Regions from separate parts of the Streptomyces sp. HNM0645 genome, predicted to be linked through region 3. Evidence: riboswitches for the same ligand, from Rfam matches in the RefSeq annotation. Region 3 holds a riboswitch; each other region holds the start of a gene.

Region 1 (3,836 bases), on a different contig from region 3:
CCCCGCCGGGTACCCGGACTCCGTCCCCGGCTTCGGGAGCGCCCGGAGCCCGGCACCGCGCGGCGCGGTGCCGGGCTCGCACTGGGTCCCGGACGCAGGCCCGGACGCGGAGTCGGCCCCGGACGCGGGCCCCTGAGCCGCCCCTTCCACAAGGTCTCGGGCGGTCAGAGCGGCAGAAGGTCCGGGCGCTTCGGCTCCACGTGATCACCGGACGACTCGCCCCGGAGGCGCCGTCCGATCCAGGGCACGAGGTGCTCCCGGGCCCATTGGATGTTGTCTCGGCGGACTTCGTGGCTGCCGCGCGGCGGCAACGGCGGCCACGGCTGGTCCGGGTCGGCGGGCACGTCCAGACCGAGCACCTGCGCCGCGCGCAGTGCCACGCGTGTGTGCCCCTCGGGCGAGAGGTGCAGCCGGTCGGCATCCCAGGCCCGTCTGTCCTGCACGGACTTGAGCGACCAGAGGTCGAGGACCGGGCAGTCGTAGCGGTCGGCGATGGCACGGACGTGTGCCGTGTACGTGGCGATCTTGCCCCGGAGGTGGCGGAGCACGGGCACCCCGCGGGTGTCGAAGCCGGTCGTCACCATCACCGTACCCACGGAGGCGGCGAGGTCGGCGACGGCCCGCTCGAAGCGTTCGGCGACGTCGTCGGGGTCGCTGCCGGGCCGGATGATGTCGTTCCCTCCGGCGCAGAACGTCACCAGGTCGGGGGCGAGTTCCCTGGCGCGCGGGACCTGCTCCTCGACGATCTGGTCGAGGAGCCTGCCGCGTACGGCGAGATTGGCGTAGCGGAAGGTGTGTTCCGGTAGACGGTCGTCCAGCAGGACCGCGAGACGGTCCGCCCAGCCGACGAACCGGCTGTCGGGTCCGGGGTCTCCGACGCCCTCGGTGAAGCTGTCACCGATCGCCGCGTACGACCCGAAGGAATCCTTTGCTCTTGATCGCGAATCATCTGCCACGTCGAGCCATCATTCACCTCTCGAAGTGACCTACGCCACCGTAGGGAGGGGTTGACGACGCGTGATATAGACCACCAGGTCAGTTTTCGGTAAAGCGGGAATAGCCGTCGGACCCACCCCGCCGCCTCTCACCGACACCGGCCGGGGCCGGGAACGAAGCCGTCCGCCGGCCCCCTGCGCGGGGCCGGCGGACGGGGACGCCGTGTGAGGTACCGACGCGACGTCAGATCGTGACCCCGTGCTGGCGCAGGTAGGCCAGCGGGTCGATGTCCGACCCGTAACCGGGGCTGGTGCGGATCTCGAAGTGCAGGTGCGGGCCCGTGGAGTTGCCGGTCGAGCCGGACAGGCCGATCTGCTGGCCGCCCGTGACGCTCTCGCCGGAGGAGACGGAGAGCCGGGCGAGGTGGGCGTACTGCGAGTAGGTGCCGTCGTGGTGCTTGATGACGACCTCGTTGCCGTACGCACCGCTCCAGCCCGCCGAGACAACGGTACCGGGGCCGACCGCCTTCACGGACGTGCCGGTGGGGGCGATGAAGTCCACACCGGTGTGGTAGCCACTGGACCACAGGGCACCGGCGGTCTTGTAGGCGGTGCTGACGCCGCCGACCACCGGGGCGAAGTAGCCCGAGGGGATGTTCGCGACGGCGGCGGCAGGAGCCTGGACGGGAGCGGCCGCGGGAGCCGAGGCGCCGCGGTCGGCGGTGCGGGAGGCGCGCTCGGCGGAGGCGGCCGGCTTCTCGGCTTCGGCCTTGGCCTTCGCCGGGGCGTCGGCCTTGCGCTCGGCCTTCACCTGCGGCTTCGCACCGGCAGCGGCCTTCGGCCCGGCATGGAGGCTGAGCTTCAGACCCGGGTGGATCAGCGAGGGGTTCTCACCGACGGCGGCACGGTTGTCGGCGTAGAGCTTCTTCCAGCCGCCCGCGACATCCTGCTCGGCGGCGATCTTCGACAGGTGGTCACCCGCCACTACGGTGTAGGCCTTGGCCGCCTTGCCGGCCTGCGGCGCCTGGGGGACGACGGCCTTGTGCACGGTCGGGGCGGCATGCCCGGCGGCGGGCGCGGACTGCCCGGCGGCGTTCGCGCCGGCGGCACCGATGAGCGGGATGGCGATGGCGGCTCCGCCCGTGCCGGCGGCGACGAATCCGCGCCTGAACGGGCTGGTCCTCGGACGGCGGTGCTTCCCCTTACCGGGCATGGCGCATTCCTCTCCGCCGCCTGCGAGGTGAGCTGTCGGGTTCGGGCTGGAGCTGCCCGGCCGCGCCGTGGGCGCAGCTTCACCCCGAGCCGTCCGGGGTCACGGAACGGCGCAGTACCTGGGTCCCCCGCTCCTGCCACATGTGGGTGGGTGCGATATTCCGGACGGCGGCAGGATTAGGCGTTCCGACCGGATTGCGGTGACCGTAAGGGAGTCGGGTCGGCACGAACAAGCCGTCATTTCGCCCGGGAATCGATCTGCCGGACATCAGACCACATTTCCCGGTCACGCTCCGTGGATTACGGATCTTCGCTTTCCGCGCAGGCAAGGGAGTTGGACCGTCGCACGCCCCACGGAACGTCACGGATATGATTCAGCTCACGGGTGACCACCGCCCCCATCCCCAACCAGGGCGCGTCACCCTAAAATATCCAATTCGGACACATGGCCCATTGTGGGCGCAATGTATTCAAGCGTGCGGGTGGCACAAAAAACAGCTTTCACTCGTCCGGGCGGAATTCCATTCCCGCAATCCGTGAATCGCCGTGGTCGATCCCGCCCGGCGAGCGGCCTCGGACCCGCGGGAAGCAGCCCGGGGTCGGGCCCAGCCCCACTCCGGCACGGTCGCCCGTCCGCCGCCCGAACCGGGCGCCGTCGACCACGGACACTCCACACCCGTCGCCGCCGCCCGCCGCCGGGTTCTCCGCGACCGCCTCGGCCGGCTCGGTGCGCGGCCCACCGGTGCGGACGGAGGAGCTCGTCCCGGTCGGTCGGGAACAGTGCGTGGCCGCTCCTCGCGCCGGGCAGAAGCCGGACCCGGCCGTCGCCGACCGCCTCGATCCAGACCTCTCGGACTCCAGCAACCCCGCACATCACCGAGGGGAGTTCGACGAGGGGCAACGGCCCGGCAGGCACGGGTCGAAATAATTGCCTCAGGAATCGATGTCGTAGTGTCAGCACCGCGCCATCGTCGGCGAGCAGCGCCGACCGCAGACACGGAGGAGCCCCCGTGACGCAGCAGCTGCCCCAGACCCCGTCGACCGAACCCGAACTGTCCGGTGTGCGCAACTTCCGGGACGTGGGCGGACTGCCGACCGTGGACGGACGGCGCGTTCGGTTCGGACGGCTGTTCCGCAGCGGCCATCTCGCGCACGCGACGGACACCGACGCGGCCTTCCTCTCCTCGCTCGGGCTCCACACGATCTTCGACTTCCGCAATTCCGCGGACCAGCGGCTGGAGGGCCCGGACGTCGAACTCGCCGGGGTGCGCAACGTCAACATCCCGCTGTCCGACCCGGCCGACGGGGCCGAGTTCTGGCGGATGGTCCGGGACGGCGACCTCGACCAGCTGAAGTCGATCCTCGCCGACGGCCAGGCGGCCGGACGGATGATCGCCTCGTACCGCCTGATCATCAAGGAGCGCACCACCGAGCACAGCCGCGTCCTGCACGCGCTGGCCGAGGACAGCACGCCGGCGCTGATGCACTGTGCGGCGGGCAAGGACCGGGCGGGTCTGTCCATCGCCGTCTCGTTGCTGGCCGTGGGGGTCGAGCGGGACGCCATCGAGGCGGACTACCTCAAGTCGAACGACCCGCACCGGCGCTACAAGGTGCGTCGCAGCGACAACTCCCCGGCCGGGATGTCACCCGAGGTGATGGAGTTGCTGAGCCCGCTGTTCGACGCCCGCG
Region 2 (3,836 bases), on a different contig from region 3:
GGCGGCCGAGCGGGACTTGCCCTCGAACTCGTAGGCGCCGTCCTTGTAGAACTCGGAGGCGGCGACGTCGAGCGCGAGCGCGATGTCCTTGCCCGGCGTGTAGCCGGCCTTCTTGATCGCCTCGAGGATGAGGTCGAGGGCCTCGCGGTTGGAGCCCAGGTTCGGGGCGAATCCGCCCTCGTCGCCGAGTCCGGTGGAGAGTCCCTTCTCCTTCAGGACCTTCTTCAGGGTGTGGTAGACCTCGGTGCCCCAGCGCAGGGCCTCGGAGAAGGACTCCGCGCCGATGGGCGCGATCATGAACTCCTGGATGTCCACGTTGGAGTCGGCGTGCGAGCCGCCGTTCAGGATGTTCATCATCGGAACGGGCAGCAGGTGCGCGTTCGGGCCGCCGAGGTAGCGGAACAGCGGCAGGTCGGACGCTTCGGAGGCGGCGTGCGCGACGGCGAGGGAGACGCCGAGGATCGCGTTGGCGCCGAGGGAGGACTTGTCCGGGGTGGCGTCGAGGTCGAACATCGCCTGGTCGATCAGGCGCTGCTCGGTGGCGTCGTAGCCGACGAGCTCGGGGCCGATCTGCTCGATGACGGCGAGGACGGCCTTCTCGACACCCTTGCCCAGGTAGCGGTTCGGGTCGCCGTCGCGGAGCTCGAGGGCCTCGAAGGCGCCGGTGGACGCACCGGACGGAACGGCAGCACGGCCGGTGCTGCCGTCGTCGAGGCCGACCTCGACCTCGACCGTGGGGTTGCCTCGGGAGTCCAGGATTTCCCGGGCTACGACGACGTCGATGGACGGCACGAGCATCTCCTTCTGGGATGTGACGCGTGAGGTGACACAAGCGGGGCCGTGTCGGTGCAGGGCCGCTTCGGCCTTGCGGCAAGAGCCTAACCGCCCGGGTGCCATCGTCCGGCAGATGCCCGCCCCGTGGGACGGAAAACCGGCCGGAACGGACAAAGACCCCGGCCCGGGGGTACCTCCCGTGCCCGCGGGACTGCGGGGAGCACGGGGATGCCGCACCGGGCCGGGGCCTGGGGACGGGGGGTGCACCGCCCGGTGGTCCGCCGGGCCCACCGGACGACGGTCACCTCCCGGGGACCACGAGGGTCCCCGGGCCGGGCATCAGCTCAGGTGGAGCTTCTGGCCGGGGTGGATGACGTTCGCGTCCTCGACGATGTCCTTGTTCAGCTCGAACAGCTTCTTCCAGCCACCCTTGACCTTCTCGGCGTCGGCGATCCCGCTGAGGGTGTCGCCGGCCTTGACCGTGTACTCGCCGTCGCCCTTCTTGACCGGGGCGGCGGCGCGCTCGGAGCGGCTGGTCGGGACCTCGGCTCGCTGCGGGGCGGCGGGCTCGGCCTTGGGCTCGGCGGCCTTGGGGGCGGCCGGGGCGGCGCCGCCGTACGAGGCGTTCGACAGTCCGGTGCCGCAGTTCGGCCAGGCCCCCTTGCCCTGGCCCGCCAGGACCTTCTCGGCGATCTGGATCTGCTGCGCCTTGCTGGCCTTGTCGGCGGTGGGGGCGAACGCGGTGCCCCCGTAGGCGGCCCAGGTGGAGGCCGAGAACTGCAGCCCGCCGTAGTAGCCGTTGCCTGTGTTGATCGACCAGTTGCCGCCGGACTCGCACTGGGCGACGGCGTCCCACTCGGAGGCGGTGGCGGCGGACGCGGTGCCCGAGGCCATCAGCGGGGCGGCGATGGCGGCGCCGGCGACACCGGCGAGCGTGGCGACACGGGTGGACCGCTGGAAGACCGTCGGGCGACGGTGCTTGCCCTTGCCGGAAAGCAGCATCGAAGTTCTCCTCACCGACGCCTGCGAGGTGAGCTGTCGGGTTCGGGCCGATGTGGTGCCCGGCCGTGCGACGAACGCACGGCTCCACCCCTAGCCGGGCGGCCCTCATCGGGCCTGTCCGGCACTTACCTTGGGTCCCCCGCTCCTGCCTTCGGCGCTTGCGCGACGACTGTTCCCGGCGGCCGCCGGCAGGATTCGGCGTGCGGTCGTCGGGGCCCGCGTTGCGAGCGGTTCAGACCGTAGACACACGTCTCCCCGATGTTCAAAGACGAACATCGGGGAGAAATCGCCCAAAACTGACGGGGTGACATGTCCGTTTTCGCAGGTGGGAGCCACGATGACCGGAGTTGACCGGCTAGCGGCGCCAGTTGACCGGAAGAGACTCTTGTCTCACTCGCACAGAACCGGACATAAACACCTGAACTACTCCTTCAACTCGCCCTTCCCCGGGCCGAGATCGAGGCTCTGGCCAGGCAGGATGAGGTTCGCGTCGGAGCCGACGACGTCCTGGTTCACCTCGTAGAGGGCGGGCCAGCCGCCGGGCACCTGGTTCGCGTCGGCGATCGACGACAGGTTGTCGCCGACGCGGACGACGTACTCATCTCCCGTGGCGGCGTCATCCCGTGTCGTTCCATCACCTCGTGAGGCATGTCGACCGGATTCACGGTCATCGCCCGAATTGCCCGCCTCATCCCCTTCGGTGGCGGGGGTGCCCCGGTGCTTGCCGGTGCCCGCCTCCGCGCCGGCCTCGCCGGACGCCTCCGCGCTCCCACCGGAGCCCTCGGCGGATCCGGCGGACTCCGGGAACCCGGACGGTGAGGAGGACTGCCCGGACGGCTCGGACGACTCGGACGACTCGGACGACTCGGACGACTCGGAGGCGGACTCGCCCGCGCCCGACCGGGACCCGGCCGGCGAGGGGTCCCCGGCATCCGGCTCGGGCACGGAATCCGCCCCGTCGCCGAACGAGGGCCCCTTCACGACGTCGCCCAGCGGGTCGGCCGACGGGGTGCCGGCGGGCTCGGAGCCACCGCCGCCCAGACCCGTGATCGATCCGCAGCTCTCCCAGGCGGAGGCACCCTGGGCGGCGAGGACCATCTCGGCGACCGAGATCTGCTCGGAGGGGCTGGCGAGGTCCGCGCGCGGCGCGTACGCGGTGCCGCCGTACGCCTCCCAGATCTCCTGGGACATCTGGAGGCCGCCGTAGTAACCGTTGCCGAGGTTGGCACTCCAGTCGCCGCCGCTCTCGCAGTCCGCGACACGGTTCCAGGTGGCGGTGTCGGCGGCGGACGCGGAACCCGCGCCGAGCAGCGGGATGGCGATGGCCGATCCGGTCACCCCTGCCGCGACGATGAGGGCGGGGACCTGACGAGGTCGGCGGTGTCGGCCGTTCCCGGACAGCATGCGGTGCGCCTTCCGTGTGACTACAGAAAACTCCAGGGACTCTCGAAGCGATTGAAACCTCGATGACCCGGAGTCGGGGTGAACGTAGCCGCACTCCGACGTCAGTCACAAGTCGATGCAGCGGAGATCACGTAAAAGTCACAGCCCTGACTGGCCGTCAGTTTCAGCGGCGGGTGAATTCAACGGGCAGAGTGCGCAATCCGCGCATGATAAGCCCCCCACGCCACCGCAATTCCGACGGATCGGCTGCAAGCCTCAAGTCGGGCAGCCGGGTGAGGAGGGTCGCGAGCGCGGTCTGCCCCTCCAGCCGCGCGAGCGGCGCGCCCAGGCAGTAGTGGATGCCGTGCCCGTACCCGAGGTGCTGGTTGTCCCGGCGGCCGAGATCGAGGCTGTCGGGCTCCGCGAACCGCTCAGGGTCGCGGTCCGCGGCGGCCAGCACGACGAGGACCGGGTCGCCGGCGGCGATGTCCCGGCCGCCGAGCGTCAGCGGCTCGGTCGCGAACCGCCAGGTGGCGAGCTCGACCGGCCCGTCGTAGCGCAGCAGTTCCTCGATCCCGGTGGCGAGCAGGCCGTTCTCGCCGGCGGCCAGCGAGTCCTGGAGCCGCTGCCGTTGCCCCGGGTTCCGCAGCAGCGCGTACGTGCCGTTCCCGATGAGG
Region 3 (3,836 bases):
GACCGGTAACCGAGTCGGCGGTCACCCGGGCGGGCGACCGGTCGCCCGGTGCGGCGCGGCCACCAGGAGGGCCCCTGGTGACCGTCACGCCGGCGCGGCGACGCCGCGGGGGCTCGGCCGGTTGGCCGATGGCGACTCGTGGCGCGGCGCGGCGGCGGCCAGCCTGGATGGGGCGCGGTACCGTCCGCGACCCTGGGACGGACGCGGCAGGAGACCACTGGTGCGGCATCGACAACGCGGTGAGGGGCAGCGGGGGAACGGTGGCCGTCGTTTCGTCGCGGTACTCCCGTGGCTGTTGATCGTGGGCGGGGTCTTCTACGACCTGGGGACGCCGGACACGTTCACCGCGGCCCCTCTCTTCACGGCCGCGCCGCTGATCGCCGCGCCCTTCTTCTCGATGCTCTACACACTGGCCACCGGGGTGGCGGCCTGCGCGGCGGTGACCGGCATGCACGTCTACAGCGAGAGGCTCCAGAAGATCCCGGCCGTCACCGAGCTGCTGACCGTGTTCACGGTCTCCGTACTGGCCCTCTTCATCAACCGGATCGTGCGGCGCAGCGGTGAGCGCCTGGCGTCGGCCCGCGTCGTCGCGGAGGCCGCGCAGAGAGCCGTGCTGCCCACGCCGGACGAGCGGATCGACGGCCTGCAGATCGCCGCCCGGTACGAGGCTGCCGAGCAGGACGCGTTCATCGGCGGGGACCTGTACGCCGCGCAGAAGACCCCGTACGGGGTGCGGCTGGTCGTGGGTGACGTGCAGGGGAAGGGCCTGGGCGTGGTCGGGACGGTCGCCCTGGTGCTGGGCGCCTTCCGGGAGGCCGCCGAGCAGGAGGACTCGCTGGCGGGGGTGGCGCAGCGGCTGGAGCGGGCGCTCGCACGGGAGGGCGCGTGGGAATCCCGGTTCGGCGCCGTCGAGGGCTTCACCACAGCCGTGCTCGCCGAGATCCCGCGTGACGGCGGTCGGATCAGGATCGTCAACCGAGGGCACCCTCCGCCACTGCTGCTCGGGGCGGACGGCGCACTGCTCGTGCTGGATCCGCCCGAGCGGGCGCTGCCCCTGGGGACGGGCCTCGGGGCCTGGCCGGACGTGACGTCCGAGACCCCCTATCCGCCCGGTGGCACGCTCCTCCTCTACACCGACGGCCTGTCCGAGGCACGGGACGCGCACGGCGTCATGTACGACCCGCGCCGGCGGCTGGGCGGCCGGGCCTTCTCCAGCCCGGAGGAACTGCTGGACGCGGTCGTCGCCGATGTGCGACGGCACACGGGAGGGGCGGCGACGGACGACATGGCGCTGCTCGCGGTCACCCGGGAGAAGGAGCGGAAGCCGCCACGGCGCGGGATGGCGCCGGTCCCGCCGTGAGGGGCGGGGCGCCTCTCCACTTGGCGGTTCGGTGCCGGTGCGGCATGTGGGGCGTGAGGGCTGCCTGGGAAGCGCAATGCCACGGAACGTGATCAGAAGGGAGCCCTCCGCATAACAACTGACTAACCATCAGAAGGCCTTGCCCGAATGAAGGCCCATCAACTTGTCCGTTTCGGGGATGTTGTTGCAGGTAAGTCCCGGCCAACGTCCTTAATGATCAGTCGGAACGGCTTGGAATCCGGGCTCGGTCTCTATTAACGTTCGATAACGCAGCGCGGTCGTCCCAGTCGTCGCCAGAGGCGGCACCGTGCGCACGCGCCGAATCCCGCAAGGGAACCGGGGAACCAACTATTGGGGTGAATCGGGCACTTCGTGGTGCCCGTAGGAGACCTTCCTGCTCCGAACCCGTCAGCTAACCCGGTAGGCGAGAAGGAAGGAAAGGAGAACGCCTCCGTGGCGTCCAACGAGCCTGCCCTCCAGGAGCCGCCCACTGCGCAGTGGGTCCCCAGCGACCAGTGGGCTCCCGCCCCCGGGGTGGAGGAGTGGAACCCGACCGAGGAATCGGTCCGTCCCGTCCGTGGCAGGCACCGCGTCGTCAAACAACGCAACGCGCTCGCACGGAGCTCCACCGTCCTCGGTGTCGGTGTCATCGCCGCGGTCGGTGCGGGTGGTATGGCCACCGCCCAGGACAAGCCCGCGGTCTCCATCTCCCTTCCCGACGTCATCACGGACAAACTCCCCGACGCCGAATCGCTGCCCGGTGTCGGCTCCTTGATGTCGGACGAGTCCGCCGACGAGGCGGTCGCGGACGGACCGCTCACCACGGCCGACATCGCGGTCCAGGGTGATGACGCGGGCGAGGCCCTGCGCGCCCGGATCCTCCAGCAGGCAGAGCAGCAGCAGGTCAAGGCCGAGGCCGAGGCCCGGGCGGCTGCCGAGCAGGCCGCCGTGGAGCAGGCCGCCGCCGAGGCGAAGCGTCAGGCGACCGAGGCCGCCGAGGCGGCCGAAGCGGCCGCCGAAGCCGAGCGCAAGGCTGCGGAGGAGGCCGCCCGCAAGGCGGAGGCCGAGCGCCTCGCCAAGCTCGCCGCGAGCTATTCGCTGCCGACCTCGTCGTACACGCTGACCTCCACCTACGGGCAGGCCGGATCCATGTGGTCCTCCGGCTACCACACGGGTCTCGACTTCGCCGCGCCGACGGGGACCCCCGTCAAGGCCGTGCACGGCGGCACCATCAAGTCGGCAGGCTGGTCCGGTTCGTACGGCTACCGCATCGTGCTGGAGCTCGAGGACGGCACCGAGGTCTGGTACTGCCACCTGTCGTCGATGACCGTCAGCGCGGGGCAGAAGGTCTCCACCTCCGAGACCATCGGCCGCGTCGGCGCCACCGGCAATGTCACCGGCCCGCACCTCCACCTCGAGGTGCACACCCCGGGCGGCGACGGGGTCGACCCCGCCGCGTGGCTGCGCGACAAGGGCCTCTCCGTCTGATCCATCGGCACGGAACCGCGAGCTCCGGTGGCCGTTCGCCCGGAGCCTCGTGCTCCGGCCCATCCTCGTGGAGCCTCGTGCTCCGGCCGCCGGCGGCCCGGCGACGTCCCACCGACGTCCGACGGGCCGTCGGCTGTGCGTGCCCGCGCTCCGCTCGTCGGCATTCATGCACCGTCCGGTGTCCACGCACGCCCCTCGGGCGCCCGCCGGGGTGGCCTCAGCCGCGATACGGGTTGAAGCCGCTGTAGTCCAGATGCGGAGGGGGCTGCCAGGCGCGGCCCGTCGCGCGGGCGGCGTACGTCAGGGCGGGGCCCGCGAGATCCCGGCGCTGCCACAGGTGGTGCAGCAGCTCCTGCTCCCGGGCGGCGAAGTCCGGCCCGGCCGTGCCCCGCTCGGCCCGGTGGCGGAGGAAGGCCAGGGAGGTGGCGAACACCTCGTACTCGGAGACGGCACGCGCTGCGGCGGCGCCGTGGGTGCGGCCCGCCACATCGCGGGCCATCGTGCGGGCCTTCATGGAGGACAGGGCCAGCGGCTCGGCGGGCGCCAGCCACCCGGCCGCGGCGTAGGCCGGCAGTTCCGCCGCGACCGTGCGCAGCTCACGCTGCCGGGTCCACACCGCCAGCCAGGTCAGCAGACCGAAGGCGGGCACCATGAACGCCGCGTACACCGCGTAGAAACCCAGAGGGCCGAAGATGCCCGAGCCGTTCCACAGGGCGTGCATGCCCATGGAGAGGAGCAGGCCGAGTACGGGCAGTACGACCCTGCGAACCGTCCGGTCCCGTGCGGTGGCGGCCGCCAGCCCGAAACCGATGCCCGTGAGCACCGTGAACAGCGGGTGCGCGAACGGAGACATCACGATCCGTACGAAGAACGTGGCGGCCGTGACGGAGGCGAAGCCGGAGGTCCCGAACTCCTGGTCCTCGCCGAAGGCGTTGCCGAGATAGAGGATGTTCTCGGTGAACGCGAAGCCCGTCGCCGTGAAACCGGC

What was found. A riboswitch is a leader RNA that binds a small molecule or an ion and turns the genes downstream of it on or off. The one in region 3 is predicted to bind cyclic di-AMP.
Region 1: linked by a shared signal. The riboswitch ahead of QMZ92_RS14595 (M23 family metallopeptidase) and the one ahead of QMZ92_RS21185 (M23 family metallopeptidase) in region 3 are both predicted to bind cyclic di-AMP.
Region 2: linked by a shared signal. The riboswitch ahead of QMZ92_RS21700 (LysM peptidoglycan-binding domain-containing protein) and the one ahead of QMZ92_RS21185 (M23 family metallopeptidase) in region 3 are both predicted to bind cyclic di-AMP.

The regions. Positions count from the first base shown of each region.
Region 1 covers NZ_JASHLT010000017.1:117,394-121,229, forward strand. Annotated here, with positions in the region: partial or broken gene QMZ92_RS14585 (STM4011 family radical SAM protein) at 1-136, shown strand, start outside; gene QMZ92_RS14590 (SGNH/GDSL hydrolase family protein) at 165-956, opposite strand; gene QMZ92_RS14595 (M23 family metallopeptidase) at 1,180-2,148, opposite strand; cyclic di-AMP (ydaO/yuaA leader) riboswitch at 2,153-2,313, opposite strand; gene QMZ92_RS14600 (tyrosine-protein phosphatase) at 3,158-3,836, shown strand, end outside.
Region 2 covers NZ_JASHLT010000031.1:11,313-15,148, forward strand. Annotated here, with positions in the region: gene eno (phosphopyruvate hydratase) at 1-792, opposite strand, end outside; gene QMZ92_RS21700 (LysM peptidoglycan-binding domain-containing protein) at 1,114-1,776, opposite strand; cyclic di-AMP (ydaO/yuaA leader) riboswitch at 1,780-1,943, opposite strand; gene QMZ92_RS21705 (transglycosylase family protein) at 2,200-3,180, opposite strand; gene QMZ92_RS21710 (cytochrome P450 family protein) at 3,344-3,836, opposite strand, start outside.
Region 3 covers NZ_JASHLT010000029.1:71,830-75,665, forward strand. Annotated here, with positions in the region: gene QMZ92_RS21175 (MerR family transcriptional regulator) at 1-9, shown strand, start outside; gene QMZ92_RS21180 (PP2C family protein-serine/threonine phosphatase) at 221-1,360, shown strand; cyclic di-AMP (ydaO/yuaA leader) riboswitch at 1,667-1,802, shown strand; gene QMZ92_RS21185 (M23 family metallopeptidase) at 1,814-2,848, shown strand; gene QMZ92_RS21190 (PrsW family intramembrane metalloprotease) at 3,066-3,836, opposite strand, start outside.